DNA from 4 places in the Pantoea sp. X-Soil-MYKO-1785 genome. Region 3 is predicted to be linked to each of the others. Evidence: predicted binding sites of a transcription regulator. Region 3 holds the regulator's gene; each other region holds the start of a gene.
The links. Region 3 encodes PurR, which represses purine synthesis genes. Its sites were predicted from a motif close to CANGCAAACGTTTGCNTG; they were not measured.
Positions count from the first base shown of each region.

Region 1: AC6I8D_RS18650 (7-cyano-7-deazaguanine/7-aminomethyl-7-deazaguanine transporter) is a predicted target of PurR. The motif match lies at 1,757-1,774, and genes of this name have one in related genera.
Region 2: cvpA (colicin V production protein) is a predicted target of PurR. The motif match lies at 2,046-2,063, and genes of this name have one in related genera.
Region 4: purH (bifunctional phosphoribosylaminoimidazolecarboxamide formyltransferase/IMP cyclohydrolase) is a predicted target of PurR. The motif match lies at 1,708-1,725, and genes of this name have one in related genera.

Region 1 is NZ_AP036000.1:3,919,894-3,923,752, forward strand. It holds gene AC6I8D_RS18640 (zinc/cadmium/mercury/lead-transporting ATPase) at 1-1,291, shown strand, start outside; gene tusA (sulfurtransferase TusA) at 1,343-1,594, opposite strand; gene AC6I8D_RS18650 (7-cyano-7-deazaguanine/7-aminomethyl-7-deazaguanine transporter) at 1,799-2,464, shown strand; gene AC6I8D_RS18655 (DcrB family lipoprotein) at 2,583-3,137, shown strand; gene iolE (myo-inosose-2 dehydratase) at 3,216-3,859, opposite strand, start outside.
Region 2 is NZ_AP036000.1:2,954,781-2,958,639, reverse strand. It holds gene folC (bifunctional tetrahydrofolate synthase/dihydrofolate synthase) at 1-1,122, shown strand, start outside; gene dedD (cell division protein DedD) at 1,115-1,861, shown strand; gene cvpA (colicin V production protein) at 2,127-2,612, shown strand; gene purF (amidophosphoribosyltransferase) at 2,650-3,859, shown strand, end outside.
Region 3 is NZ_AP036000.1:1,795,561-1,799,419, forward strand. It holds gene punC (purine nucleoside transporter PunC) at 1-800, opposite strand, end outside; gene punR (DNA-binding transcriptional activator PunR) at 907-1,812, shown strand; gene purR (HTH-type transcriptional repressor PurR) at 1,809-2,834, opposite strand; gene cydH (cytochrome bd-I oxidase subunit CydH) at 3,116-3,205, shown strand; gene AC6I8D_RS08365 (C40 family peptidase) at 3,264-3,859, opposite strand, start outside.
Region 4 is NZ_AP036000.1:246,574-250,432, forward strand. It holds gene purH (bifunctional phosphoribosylaminoimidazolecarboxamide formyltransferase/IMP cyclohydrolase) at 1-1,560, opposite strand, end outside; rRNA gene AC6I8D_RS01130 (16S ribosomal RNA) at 2,193-3,734, shown strand; tRNA gene AC6I8D_RS01135 (tRNA-Glu) at 3,824-3,859, shown strand, end outside.

The DNA of each region.
Region 1 (3,859 bases), 2.1 Mb from region 3:
CACCAGCATTGACCGGCTGGTGACGCTGGAAGTGGTCTCGAAACCGGGCGAAAGCGCGATTGACCGGATACTGCAGCTGATTGAAGAAGCGGAAACCCACCGCGCCCCGGTTGAGCGCTTTATCGATCGGTTCAGCCGTCTCTATACGCCGCTGGTGATGCTGCTGTCGCTGCTGGTGATGGTGGTGCCTCCGCTGCTCGGCGCGGGAGAATGGCAGCCGTGGATCTACAAGGGCCTGACCTTACTGCTGATTGGCTGCCCCTGTGCGCTGGTGATCTCTACGCCAGCGGCGATTACCTCCGGGCTGGCTGCTGCCGCACGTCAGGGCGCGCTGATCAAAGGCGGTGCGGCCTTAGAACGTCTGAGTTCCCTGCGCATGATGGCGTTCGATAAAACCGGCACTCTGACCGTTGGCAAGCCGCAGCTCACCGGGATTCTGCGCTTTGGCGAGACCGGCGACGCGGAGATGCTGGCGCTCAGCGCGGCGGTTGAACAGGGCGCGACGCATCCGCTGGCCAGTGCGATTGTGGCGGCCGCTGAGGCACGTAAGCTGACCATCCCGGCCGCCCGCGATCAGCAGGTTCAGGCCGGATGTGGCATTACCGCGGTGGTCGATGGTCAGCCGATCCGGTTGCTGACGCCCGCGCAGATGACCGGACTGACGGTGCAGCAAACCGAACAGATTACCCAGCGTGAAGCGGCCGGTGAAACGGTGGTGGTGCTGACCCGCAATGGCGAGGCGCTGGGCGCGCTGGCCTTGCGCGATCAGCTGCGCAGCGATGCGATCGCCGCACTACAGGCGCTGAAAAAACTGGGCATTGAGAGCCTGATGCTGACCGGCGACAACCCGCGGTCCGCGGCAGCCATCGCCCGGCAGCTGGGCATTGAGTACCGTGCCAGCCTGCTGCCGGCCGATAAGGTGGCGGCGATAGCAGAACTGAGCCAGCAGCAGCCGCTGGCGATGGTCGGGGATGGCATTAATGATGCGCCAGCGATGAAAGCGGCGACGCTGGGGATCGCGATGGGCAGCGGCACCGACGTTGCGCTGGAGGCGGCCGATGCCGCGCTGACGCGCAATCAGCTCAGCAATCTGGCACCGATGATTGTGCTGGCGCGCCGTACGCGCCGCATCATTCGGCAGAACCTGACCATTGCGCTGGGGCTGAAGGCGGTATTTCTGGTCACGACCCTGCTGGGGCTGACCGGATTGTGGCTGGCGGTGCTGGCGGATTCCGGCGCAACGGCGCTGGTCACCGCCAACGCGCTGCGATTACTGCGCAACCGAAGCTGAAGACGAGCGGCCGGTCAGATGACGGGCCGCGAAGCCAATTGGCATCCAGCGTTACTCCGCCATGCCTTTCTGGATCAGGAACTGATACGGCAGGTTATCGGTCTGCTGTGCCAGCAGGCGATGCTCCATAAAGCGGCAGAAGCCGGGAATATCGCGGGTGGTGGCCGGATCGTCGGCAATGATCAACAGCGTATCGCCATCCTGCAGGCTGCGAACGGTTTTGCGCACCATCATCACCGGCTCCGGACAACGCAGGCCACGGGCATCCAGTTGATGGTCGGCAGAGGAAAAAGCATCGCTCATAATGGACTCGGTTCAGGGTTAGGGCGCTCATTCTAGCGCGTAGTGCCAATGACGCAAGGCGATAACGATTGCGCTAAAATTAACCATTGCATAAATAGCACAACGCGGTAAGATGCCGCCGCTTTTTGCTCATAAAACTGCCAGGCGCTGCCCGAACGGCGTCCCGCAATGGGTTCCCTCACCCCAACATTAAAAAGGTTGATTATGCTCGCATTCTCTTCGCGTCAGCGCATGCATGCGCTGTTCTGGTTATCGCTGTTTCACCTGCTGGTGATCACCTCCAGTAACTACCTGGTGCAGCTGCCGATTTCAATTTTCGGCTTCCACACCACCTGGGGCGCGTTCAGCTTCCCGTTTATCTTCCTGGCAACCGATCTGACCGTGCGCATCTTTGGCGCGCCGCTGGCCCGACGCATTATTCTGGCGGTGATGATCCCGGCGCTGTTTATCTCCTATGGTGTCTCGTCGCTGTTTTATCAGGGCGAATGGCAGGGCTGGGCAGCACTGGAACAGGTCAATCTGTTTGTCGCGCGTATCGCCTGTGCCAGTTTTATGGCTTACGCGCTGGGTCAGATCCTCGACGTTCACGTCTTCAACCGTCTGCGCGCCCTGCCTCAATGGTGGATCGCCCCGGGCTGCGCCATGTTTCTCGGCAACATCAGCGATACGCTGGCCTTTTTCTTCATCGCCTTTTATAAAAGCCCTGATGCGTTTATGGCCCAGCACTGGGTCGAGATTGCCCTGGTGGACTACAGCTTCAAAGTGCTGATCTGCATGGTGTTCTTCCTGCCGGCCTACGGCGTATTGCTCAATGCCGCGCTGAAACGGCTGGCTGAGCGCCGTGCCACCAGCCAGATAAATTTCGGCTAACCCGCCATACCGGTTTACGCCATTACCCGCTAAGATCTGCTGACAATCATCAGGTTGCGTTTGCAACCTGATTCCTGTTGTATTAACGGCTGACTGGAAACTTAAAAAAGGGATTCTGATGCGCAACCTGGTGAAATATGTAGGAATGGGCTTACTGGTGCTCGGCTTAGCCGCCTGTGACCAGAAGAAAGATGACGCGGCGAATGACAACGGCGTCAGCGCCAGTCAGTCGGCGCAAACCGTAACGCTGATGGATGGCAAACTGAGCTTCTCGCTGCCGCCGGGCATGTCGGATAAGAGCGGTAAGCTTGGTTCGCAGACTACCAATATGCACGTGTATGCTGATGAAACCGGTGCGCGCGCGATTATTGTGATTGCCGGTGAGCCGACCAGCGATGGGCTGGACGTGCTGTCACAGCGTATGGAGCAGCAGCAGCGCAACCGCGATCCGCAACTGCAGGTGGTCTCGAACAAAGCGGTCACGCTGAAAGATCAGCCGGCACAGCAGCTGGATACGGTGATTTCTGCCAACAACCAGACCTCATGGTCATCGGTGATTCTGGCTAAAGTTGACGGCAAACTGGTGACGCTGCAGATTACTCTGCCAGGCGACAACCAGCAGCAGGCACAAAGCGATGCCGACAACATTGTGAAGAGTATTGCGCTGAAATAAGGCCGGGCGACCGCCCTGCTGGCTTGCGGCTTCCCCTCTCCGGGGAAGCCGGTTTATCTCACGGTTTCCCGCCTGCGCTTACAATCCTGCGTTCTCACGAATATATTTGCGCGCTTTCACCGCATATTCAAACGGGTTAGCCAGCGCCGGGTCCTGCTCCGCTTCCACCACCATCCAGCCTTTGTAGCCGTAATCGTCGAGGATTTTGAACACCGGTTTGAAATCGATCACGCCATCGCCCGGCACGGTGAAGGTGCCCTTTTTCACCCCTTCCAGGAAGGAGAGATGATTGTCGCGTACCTCGGCGACCACCTCGTCACGCACGTCTTTCAGATGAACGTGGAAGATACGCGGCAGATATTTTTCCAGCACCGCCAGCATCTTCTGCTGCGAGCCTTCAGAGTAATAGACGTGACCGGTGTCATACAGCAGGCCAACCTGATCGTCGGTCAGGGCCATAAAGCGGTCTATCTCTTCAGTCGTCTGAATACCGGTCCCCATATGATGATGCAGCGTGACCCGCATCCCCTTCTCAGCCGCAATCCGCGCCAGTTCGTTGTAACCTTCTGCCGTCAGCTGCCACTCTTCATCACTGAACACCGGTTTCTGCTCAAACACCGCCAGCGTGGTGCCCTGAATACTTTTGCTCTGTTCTGAACAGCCAATTACCCGCGCGCCCATCGCATGCAGGAAGTTCATGTGGTTAATGAACTCGTCGATGG
Region 2 (3,859 bases), 1.2 Mb from region 3:
CCCTTCGTCTTCACCGTCGCCGGCACCAACGGCAAAGGTACCACCTGTCGTACCCTGGAAACGCTGCTGATGGCGGCTGGCTATCGGGTGGGCGTTTACAGCTCGCCGCATCTGGTGCGCTATACCGAACGGGTTCGGGTTCAGGGACAGGAGCTCAGTGAAGCGCAGCACTGCGCCAGCTTTGCCGACATTGAAGCCGGACGGGGCGATATCTCGCTGACCTATTTCGAGTTTGGCACCCTGTCAGCGCTGAAGCTGTTTCAGCAGGCGCAGCTGGACGTGGTGATCCTTGAAGTGGGCCTCGGCGGGCGGCTCGACGCCACCAATATCGTGGATGCGGATGTGGCGGTGGTGACCAGCATTGCGCTCGATCACATCGACTGGCTCGGTCCGGACCGCGAAAGCATTGGCCGCGAAAAAGCGGGTGTGTTCCGTGCCGGCAAACCGGCGGTGGTGGGTGAGCCTGATATGCCGCACAGCATTGCCGCGGTGGCCAGTGAGAAGGGCGCACAGCTGCTGCAACGCGACCGTGACTGGGGTTACCGGGAGCAACCGGAAAGCTGGTCGCTGCGCGACGCGCAAGGTGAGCTGAACGATCTGCCGCTGCCGCAGGTGCCGCTGCCGAATGCCGCGACGGCGCTGGTCGCACTGCGCGCCTCCGGACTGCAGGTCAGTGAGGCGCAGATCCGCGCTACACTGCCGTTAGCCATGCTGCCGGGCCGCTTTCAGACCATCAGCGAATCGCCGCGGGTGATTCTCGACGTGGCGCATAATCCGCATGCGGCGCACTATCTGGCGTCACGGCTGGCCGCGCTGCCCAAAACTGGCCGGGTACACGCGGTAGTGGGTATGCTGCACGACAAAGATATTGCCGGTACGCTGGCGGCGCTGTCACCGGCGGTGGACGCCTGGTACTGCGCACCGCTCGACGGCCCGCGTGGCGCGACGGCGGAGCAGCTGCTGCAATGGCTGCCGCAGGGCGAGGCATTCAGCACGGTAGAGCAGGCCTGGCAGCAGGCGCGCCAGCAGGCGCAGCCGCAGGACATTGTGCTGGTGTGTGGATCGTTCCACACCGTGGCACAGGTCATGGAATCGATTGAAACGGAGAAAGGACGTGGCTAGTAAGTTTCAGAACCGTTTAGTCGGCACCGTCATTCTGGTGGCCGTCGGCGTGATTGTATTGCCGGGGCTGCTGGATGGACAGAAGAAGCACTATAAAGAAGAGTTTGCCGCCATTCCGCTGGTGCCGAAACCGGACGATCAGCAGGACAGCGAAATGGTGCCGCCGGTGACCCAGTCGCTGCCGGCCCAGCCGCCGGAAGGCGCAGGTAATGCGGTCAGCAGCAGCAGCGGAAAAACCACCGCAGCGGCTGAACAGGGACGCGCAAAACCCACCGAAGAGAGCGAGCCGGCCGTTGTGACGCCACCGCCGGTGCATCAGTCAACGCCGGTGCAGGTGAAACCAAAACCGGTCGAGCAGCTAAAACCGAAGCCGGTTGAACAGCCGAAGCCTAAACCGGTCGAACAGCCGAAGCCAAAACCGGTTGAGCAGCCGAAAACCGTGGAGCAGCCGAAGCAGACCGAGACGCCGAAGGCGACCGAACCGAGCGCGCCTGCCGGTCAGGCTTATGTGGTTCAGCTGGGTGCACTGAAAAACGCCAGCAAGGTGAATGAAATTGTCGCGCAGCTGCGGCTGTCGGGCTATCGCGCCTTTACCGTGCCATCAACGCCGGTACAGGGGCAGATCACCCGCATTTACGTGGGACCCGACGCTTCAAAAGCCAAAATGCAGAGTGCGGTAGGCGAGCTGAAAAGTATCTCCGGGCTGGGTGGCGTCGTGAAGCCGTACAGCGCCCGTTAAACCCGCCAATTGGCGCTGCCGATAGCAGTAACAGGCAGCGCCTTTTGGGCCATAGCACGGCAGGTTAAAGCGGCTAAACGGATAAAAATATGAAGATTTTCAACGGACTGACCGTCGGAAAATCCACCGGGCGACGAAGGTTTTTTTCATCGCCTTTTTTATGGATGCAGAACAGGAAAACCGCTACGCAAACGTTTTCTTTTTCTGTTAGAATGCGCCCCGAACTGGATGCAGGGGTGCAATGGCACTGGCGCTGGAAGAGTTCATGATCTGGATTGATTACGTCATTATTGCGGTAGTTGGTTTTTCGGCTCTGGTCAGCCTGATCCGTGGGTTTGTCCGGGAAGCCTTATCTCTTGTTACCTGGGGATGCGCGTTTTTTGTCGCCAGTCATTACTACGCCTACCTTGCAGTCTGGTTTACAGGTTTTGACGACGAACTGGTTCGTAACGGTATCGCCATTGGGGTGTTGTTTGTCGCCACTCTGATTGTCGGTGCGATTGTGAATTACGTGATCGGCTCGCTGGTGGAAAAAACCGGCCTGTCGGGAACCGACCGGGTGTTGGGCGTCTGTTTCGGGGCGTTGCGTGGTGTGCTGATAGTGGCCGCTTTGCTGTTCTTCCTCGATACTTTCACCGGCTTTTCGAAAAGTCCGGACTGGCAACAGTCTCAACTCATTCCCGAGTTCAGTTATATAATCAGGTGGTTTTTTGATTACCTGAAAAGCACGTCGAGTTTTTTACCCCGGTGATGTGACCGGGAGTGCGGCTTAATGAGGAAATGACAACATGTGCGGTATTGTCGGTATCACCGGTTTCATGCCGGTAAACCAGTCGATCTATGACGCGTTAACGGTGCTCCAGCACCGCGGGCAGGATGCCGCAGGCATTTGTACTATCGATGCGCTGAAGTGCTTTCGTCTGCGAAAGGCAAATGGCCTGGTCAGCGACGTTTTCGAAGCACGCCACATGCAGCGTTTGCAGGGCAACATGGGGATTGGTCACGCGCGTTATCCGACCGCGGGCAGCTCAAGTGCCTCTGAAGCGCAGCCTTTCTACGTAAACTCGCCGTACGGTATCACGCTGGCGCACAACGGAAATCTCACCAACGCCCACGAACTGCGCAAGCACCTGTTCGAAAAGGGCCGCCGTCATGTGAATACCACCTCAGATTCTGAAATCCTGCTCAACATTTTCGCGCAGGAGCTGGATCGCTTCCAGAACGATCCGCTGGAAGCCGACAATATTTTTGCCGCGGTCGCTGCGGTGCACCAGCAGGTGCGCGGTGCCTATGCAGTGGTGGCGATGATTATCGGTCATGGCATGGTGGCGTTCCGCGACCCGAACGGTATCCGTCCGCTGGTGCTGGGCAAGCGCGTAATCGCCGATGGCCGTACCGAATATATGGTGGCCTCGGAGAGCGTGGCGCTGGATACGTTAGGGTTTGAATTCATCCGTGACGTTGCGCCGGGTGAAGCGGTTTATGTCACTGAGCAGGGCCAGCTTTCTACCCGCCAGTGCGCCGAAAACCCGAAAAGCAATCCTTGCCTGTTCGAGTACGTCTACTTTGCACGTCCTGACTCGTTCCTCGACAAAATTTCTGTCTACAGCGCCCGCGTGCGCATGGGCACCAAGTTGGGTGAGAAAATTGCCCGCGAGTGGGAAGATCTCGATATCGATGTGGTGATCCCGATTCCGGAAACCTCAACCGATATCGCGCTGGAAATTGCCCGCATTCTCGATAAGCCGTATCGGCAGGGCTTCGTGAAAAACCGTTACGTTGGCCGCACCTTTATCATGCCGGGCCAGCAGTTACGCCGCAGCGCGGTTCGCCGTAAGCTGAACGCTAACCGCGCCGAGTTCCGCGATAAAAACGTGTTGCTGGTGGATGACTCCATCGTCCGCGGCACCACCTCAGAGCAGATCATTGAGATGGCGCGTGAAGCCGGTGCGAAGCGGGTTTATCTGGCGTCAGCGGCTCCGGAGATTCGTTTCCCGA
Region 3 (3,859 bases):
CCAGTAAAACGGTTGAGCAGGGCGCGGCAGCCGAAACCGCCAATCAGGAATGCAACCGTCTGTGGCAGATAGCTCAGACCGATGTCGGCGGGCGTCAGGCCCAGATCGGCCAGAATAAACGGCGAGCCGGTCAGCCAGGCAAAAAAGCTGGCGGAGCAGGCGGAGTAGATCAGCACGTTGCCGCTGTAGACCCGCGACTTCAGCAGGGTGAAAAAACCAGGCTGTGCGCCTTGTTCACCTTTGGCTTTACGGCTGCCCGGCAGGCGCAGGGTGGTAAGGATCAGCGCCACGGCAATCAGCGTCAGCACCAGGAAAATAGAACGCCAGTGAAAATGGCCGATCAGCCAGGCACCCAGCAACGGTGCCAGCGCCGGTGAGAGCGCCACCAGCGGCATAATGGTGGCGAACACTTTGTTGGCCCGCGCCGCCGGATAGCGATCGACTACCAGCGCCTGCCAGCTAACGGCTGCGGCACAGACGCCGATCGCCTGAACAAAGCGCAGCGCCAGCATCAGATAAATATCATTGACCCACAGCATACCGGCGCAGCCGACGGCAAACAGCGCCAGACCGGCCAGCAATACCGGCTTGCGGCCGATGCGGTCTGACAGTGGTCCCCAGAACAGCTGACCGCAGGCAAATCCCGCCAGGAACAGGCTCATACTGGCGCTGATCAGGCCGGGTGAGGTGTTAAAGGTTTGCTGCATCGCGCCAAAGGCGGGCAGGTACATATCGGTGGCTAAAAAGCCCAGCATGCTCAGCAGAGCGAGATACGGCATAAATCCTTTTGACGGTGACATCTGATTCTCATTTTGCAGGTTGAACGCGGCAGAGTGTAAAAGGTGCGTTTGCCGCTGTGAAACGCTAATATTTGCCGGTTGCTGTTAAAAAATTTGAAGGCAGATTATGTGGTCAGAATATGCTTTAGAGGTGGTGGATGCGGTGGCGCGCGGTGGCAGCTTCAGCGCCGCGGCGCAGGAGCTGCATCGGGTGCCGTCAGCTATCAGCTACACCGTGCGTCAGCTGGAAACGTGGCTGGCGGTACCGCTGTTTGAGCGCCAGCATCGCGAGGTGGTATTAACCCCCGCCGGCGAGCATTTTGTCCGGGAAGGGCGCAGCGTTATCAAAAAAATGCTCGCCACCCGCCGCCAGTGTCAGCAGCTGGCTAACGGCTGGCGTGGACAGCTGAGTATTGCGGTCGACTGCATCGTCAAGCCGCAGCGCACCCGGCAGTTAGTCAAGGATTTTTACCGCCATTTCCCCGACATGGAGTTGCACATCAGTTATGAAGTGTTTAACGGCGTCTGGGATGCGCTGGCCGATGATCGGGTTGAAGTGGCTATCGGTGCCACTCAGGCGATACCGGTCGGCGGACGCTTTGCCTTTCGCGACATGGGGACGCTCAACTGGCGTTGTGTGGTGGCGCACCACCATCCGCTGACCGGGGTGAGCCAGATTGACGACGACACCCTGCGCAGCTGGCCGTCGCTGGTGCTGGAAGATACCTCGCGCGCGCTGCCGCGCCGGATGACGTGGACGCTCGACAATCAGCGTCGGCTGGTGGTGCCGGAATGGCAGACCGGACTGGATTGCGTGCTGGAGGGATTGTGCGTGGCGATGGTGCCTGGGCATCTGGCGCGGCCATTACTGGACAGCGGAGCGCTGGTAGAATTAACGTTGCCGGTCGCGTTTCCGGACAGTCCCTGTTGCGTAAGCTGGGCGGAAGATCGCGCATCACCGGCAACGGGCTGGTTACTCAGCTATCTGGGTGATGCGCAAACGCTTAATCAGGAGTGGTTAAGCGAAGATTAACGGCGGTAGTCGCGGAACGGACCGTCAGCCACCGAACGGCGTTCAATCAGCGTTGGGTGTACTTCGATGGTCTGAGAAATCTCACGTTTACTGGTGATGCGATCCAGCAACATCTCCAGCGCTTTCTCACCCAGTTGCGCTTTTGGCTGATGCACCGTGGTCAGCGCAGGCGCAAAGTAGCGCGCGTTGCGCACATTGTCATAACCGATCACCGAAATGTCCTGCGGCACCCGCAATCCCATCTCATCGGCGGCGCAAATCGCGCCCATCGCCATGATATCGCCCCCGCAGAACACCGCAGTCGGACGCTGTTTCTGCGACAGGATCTGCTGCATCGCCTGATAGCCCGACTCCGGCTCGAAGTCGCCCTGCACGATCCATTCGGCACGCGGCTGAATGCCTGCTTCTTCCAGCGCCTTGAGGAAACCCGCGTGACGTCCGCCGCCGGTGTTGCGTTCCATCTGGCCGGGAATCGCGCCAATATCACGGTGACCGCGCTCAATCAGATAACGTCCGGCCAGGTAGCCGCCCTGAAAGGCATTATCCAGCACCGTGTCGGTGAAGTCAGCGCGTGATTCACCCCAGTCCATCACCACCATCGGGATATTGCGATTCTCTTCCAGCATCTTTAACAGATCGTCCGGATACTCAGAGCACATCACCAGCAGTCCATCGACGCGCTTCTGCGCCATCATGCTGAGATAGGCACGCTGCTTTTGCAGGTCGTTGTGCGCATTGCCCAGAATCAGGGTGTAGCCTTTATCGAAGCAGTGATTCTCCACCGCTTCAATAATTTCAGCAAAGTAGGGCGCTTCGCTGGAGGTTGCCAGCAGGCCCAGCGTTTTGGTGTGATTCACCTTCAGGCTGCGCGCCACCGCGCTCGGTGAATAGTGCAGTTCCTGAATCGCCTGCCAGACCGCGTTGCGCGTCTCTTCAGCGACAAAACGCGTTTTGTTGATGACGTGCGAAACGGTGGTCGTTGAGACGCCGGCGCGTTTTGCCACATCTTTAATTGTTGCCATTAAAATCGGACTCCAGGGCTTATCTAACGCAATGATAAGCATAATGTTAAACGTTTGCGTCTGCTCAGGGTTTTCCCCGCAATTATGCAGCTTTTCTGACCGGTAAACAGGCGTCTGGCGGGTAATGAGCGCCTGAAAAGGAGAGCAAACGGAACCGGGATTGCGCGCGTTGCGCAACAAAGGCAGGATTCTAACAAGGCTGAACGGATAAAACGAGATTTTTACCAGCCCCTATGGGAAAATGGCTTATCCCTACAAAATATGTGACTAAGGAGCGCTAAATGAGTACTGATTTGAAACTGGCCCTGATGACTACCGTCGGCTGTCTGCTGATGATCGTCGCCTTTAGCTTTACAGCGGTGCTGCACTAATGAAAAAGCCGGGCATCGCCCGGCTTTTCTCTGTTTGATTTTCGCGTAGCGAAGCCGCTTAACGAATGGTTTTCGGGGTCATTACCCGCCGCGCGCCGATGTAGTGGCGCTGCCAGTAATCTTCACCCAGCGCACTGATCTGAATATCTTTGCCGGTGCGAGGTGACTGAATAAATTTGCCGTTGCCGAGATAAACCCCAACGTGATCGGCGGTGCCGCGACCATTAATCCGGAAGAAGACTAAATCGCCTTTCTCCAGCGACTCGCGTTTTACCGGCGCGGCGTCGCGCAGGTGGTACATCTCATTGGCGGTACGCGGGATCTTAAACTTGACCAGATCTTTATAGGCGTACCAGACTAGGCCGCTGCAGTCGAAACCGGTGTGCGGTGAGGTGCCGCCCCACTGATAGGGTTTGCCCAGCTGGCCCATCAGCTTGGTCATCGCCGTCTCACGCGCTTTCTGGTAGCGCTGACGATGTGACTTGCTCATTTTAATGGTGCCGATGTCACTGCTGCTGGCGTCTGCGGTTTTGAGCGTACGCTGATGGCCGTAACGTTTTTTACTGGCGGTTTTGAGTGGAGTTTTGCTTTTCTTTGCGGAAAGATGGCTGGCGCTGAGTTCGCTTTTTTTCTGTTTTTTGAGTTTGAGCTTCT
Region 4 (3,859 bases), 1.5 Mb from region 3:
GATCATCGCAATGCCGTGTTCATCAGCTGCGGCGATCACTTCGTCATCTCGGATTGAGCCGCCAGGCTGAATTACGCAGCTGATACCTACCGCCGCTGCCGCATCAATACCGTCGCGGAACGGGAAGAAGGCGTCAGACGCCATCGCCGAGCCTTTTACTTCCAGCCCTTCATCGCCCGCTTTGATGCCGGCAATCTTGGCGGAATAGACGCGGCTCATCTGGCCAGCGCCGATACCGATAGTCATATTGTCGCGCGCATAAACAATGGCGTTAGACTTAACGAACTTCGCCACTTTCCAGCAGAACAGTGCATCACGCAGTTCCTGCTCGGTTGGCTGGCGTTTGCTGACCACGCGCAGCTGGCTGGCATCGACCATACCGAGATCGCGATCCTGCACCAGTAAGCCGCCATTAACCCGTTTGAAGTCCAGCGCGGCCACCCGGTTTTGCCACTGGCCGCAGATCAGCACCCGTACATTCTGTTTGGTCGCGGTAATTTTCAGCGCCGCTTCGGAAACTGCAGGCGCAATGATCACTTCAACAAACTGACGGCTGATAATGGCCTGCGCGGTTGCTTCATCCAGCTCGCGGTTAAAGGCGATGATGCCGCCGAATGCGGAAGTCGGATCGGTCTGCCAGGCACGCTCATAGGCCGTCAGCAGAGAATCACCGACCGCGACGCCGCACGGGTTAGCATGTTTAACGATGACACAGGCCGGCTCGCTGAACTCTTTTACGCATTCCAGCGCCGCATCGGTATCGGCAATATTGTTATAAGAAAGGGCTTTGCCCTGAACCTGCTGTGCGGTAGCGACGGACGCTTCCGCCACATTCTCTTCTATATAGAAGGCCGCATCCTGATGGCTGTTTTCGCCATAGCGCATATCCTGCTTCTTAATGAAGTTCAGGTTAAGGGTGCGCGGGAAGCGACCGGCTGGCTGGCCGCGTTCGCCATGATAGGCCGGCACCCGCGATCCAAAATAGTTAGCGATCATGCTGTCGTAAGCGGCGGTGTGCTCGAAGGCTTTAATGGCGAGGTCGAAGCGGGTTTCAAGGGTCAGGGCGTTCTGATTCGCGTCCATCTCAGCCACGATAGCCGGATAGTCGCTGCTCTTCACTACGATCGCCACATCTTTATGGTTCTTCGCAGCGGAGCGCACCATAGTCGGGCCGCCGATATCAATGTTCTCAACGGCATCTTCCAGCGAACATCCCTCACGTGCCACCGTCTGGGCAAAGGGATACAGGTTTACCACCACCATATCGATTGGGCTGATGTCGTGCTGCGCCATGATGGCATCATCCTGGCCGCGACGGCCCAGAATGCCGCCGTGCACTTTCGGGTGCAGGGTTTTGACGCGTCCATCCATCATTTCCGGGAAGCCGGTGTAGTCAGAGACTTCAGTGACAGGCAGGCCCGCATCCGCCAGCAGGCGAGCCGTGCCACCTGTGGAGAGCAGCTCGACACCGCGGTCAGCGAGCGCCTGAGCAAATTCGAGGATACCGGCTTTGTCAGACACACTGAGCAGAGCGCGGCGTACAGGACGACGTTGTTGCATGGTGGTTTTATCCCTTGGCTTTGTTTCGCGTATATAAGAGCGTTACATCAAGCTTAACGATCCTTCCTTTGCTTATATAAGAAGAAAAGATCGAAAACTTCAGGTAACGCCCCGAAAAGGGGCATCCGTTACGTCGCCGGGCATTGTAGCGAAAACGTTTGCGTGATGCTCGCCTAAATTCGCTGTGCCCGATGAATGTGGATAAGTTTGTGCGTAACTGCGTATAACAGGGGCTTTTGCTGTGGAATGCAGCGAACGGTTGTTTTTATGCAATTTACAGGTTGCGCCTGCCGAACAACTCCCTATAATGCGCCTCCATCGACACGGAACAACGGCTTAACGCCGCCGGGTTGAAAGGCACAGGAGACTGCGCCGCCGGAGAAAAGCTTCTGAAAAAGAAGTTGACTCTGAAGGAGGAAAGCGTAATATACGCCACCTCGCGACAGACGGTTAACCCGCTGCTCGCACTGCTCTTTAACAATTTATCAGACAATCTGTGTGGGCACTCGCAGGATTGATATCAGCGTCTCCGGACGTAAAAAATATCAAGTCTCACGAGTGAACACATAATGAAATTCATTATGACGTTTTACAGATGAGCACCGCTTAACTTGTTTAAGCAAATCAAACTTAAATTGAAGAGTTTGATCATGGCTCAGATTGAACGCTGGCGGCAGGCCTAACACATGCAAGTCGGACGGTAGCACAGAGGAGCTTGCTCCTTGGGTGACGAGTGGCGGACGGGTGAGTAATGTCTGGGGATCTGCCCGATAGAGGGGGATAACCACTGGAAACGGTGGCTAATACCGCATAACGTCGCAAGACCAAAGAGGGGGACCTTCGGGCCTCTCACTATCGGATGAACCCAGATGGGATTAGCTAGTAGGCGGGGTAATGGCCCACCTAGGCGACGATCCCTAGCTGGTCTGAGAGGATGACCAGCCACACTGGAACTGAGACACGGTCCAGACTCCTACGGGAGGCAGCAGTGGGGAATATTGCACAATGGGCGCAAGCCTGATGCAGCCATGCCGCGTGTATGAAGAAGGCCTTCGGGTTGTAAAGTACTTTCAGCGGGGAGGAAGGCGATGCGGTTAATAACCGCGTCGATTGACGTTACCCGCAGAAGAAGCACCGGCTAACTCCGTGCCAGCAGCCGCGGTAATACGGAGGGTGCAAGCGTTAATCGGAATTACTGGGCGTAAAGCGCACGCAGGCGGTCTGTTAAGTCAGATGTGAAATCCCCGGGCTTAACCTGGGAACTGCATTTGAAACTGGCAGGCTTGAGTCTCGTAGAGGGGGGTAGAATTCCAGGTGTAGCGGTGAAATGCGTAGAGATCTGGAGGAATACCGGTGGCGAAGGCGGCCCCCTGGACGAAGACTGACGCTCAGGTGCGAAAGCGTGGGGAGCAAACAGGATTAGATACCCTGGTAGTCCACGCCGTAAACGATGTCGACTTGGAGGTTGTTCCCTTGAGGAGTGGCTTCCGGAGCTAACGCGTTAAGTCGACCGCCTGGGGAGTACGGCCGCAAGGTTAAAACTCAAATGAATTGACGGGGGCCCGCACAAGCGGTGGAGCATGTGGTTTAATTCGATGCAACGCGAAGAACCTTACCTACTCTTGACATCCAGCGAACTTGGCAGAGATGCCTTGGTGCCTTCGGGAACGCTGAGACAGGTGCTGCATGGCTGTCGTCAGCTCGTGTTGTGAAATGTTGGGTTAAGTCCCGCAACGAGCGCAACCCTTATCCTTTGTTGCCAGCGATTCGGTCGGGAACTCAAAGGAGACTGCCGGTGATAAACCGGAGGAAGGTGGGGATGACGTCAAGTCATCATGGCCCTTACGAGTAGGGCTACACACGTGCTACAATGGCGCATACAAAGAGAAGCGACCTCGCGAGAGCAAGCGGACCTCACAAAGTGCGTCGTAGTCCGGATCGGAGTCTGCAACTCGACTCCGTGAAGTCGGAATCGCTAGTAATCGTGGATCAGAATGCCACGGTGAATACGTTCCCGGGCCTTGTACACACCGCCCGTCACACCATGGGAGTGGGTTGCAAAAGAAGTAGGTAGCTTAACCTTCGGGAGGGCGCTTACCACTTTGTGATTCATGACTGGGGTGAAGTCGTAACAAGGTAACCGTAGGGGAACCTGCGGTTGGATCACCTCCTTACCTGAAGATACCTTCCCGCGAAGTGCTCACACAGATTGTCTGATAGAAAAGTAATGAGCAAGACGGCTGCGAAGTCGTGACACCTTTGTGTCCCCTTCGTCTAGCGGTTAGGACTCCGCCCTTTC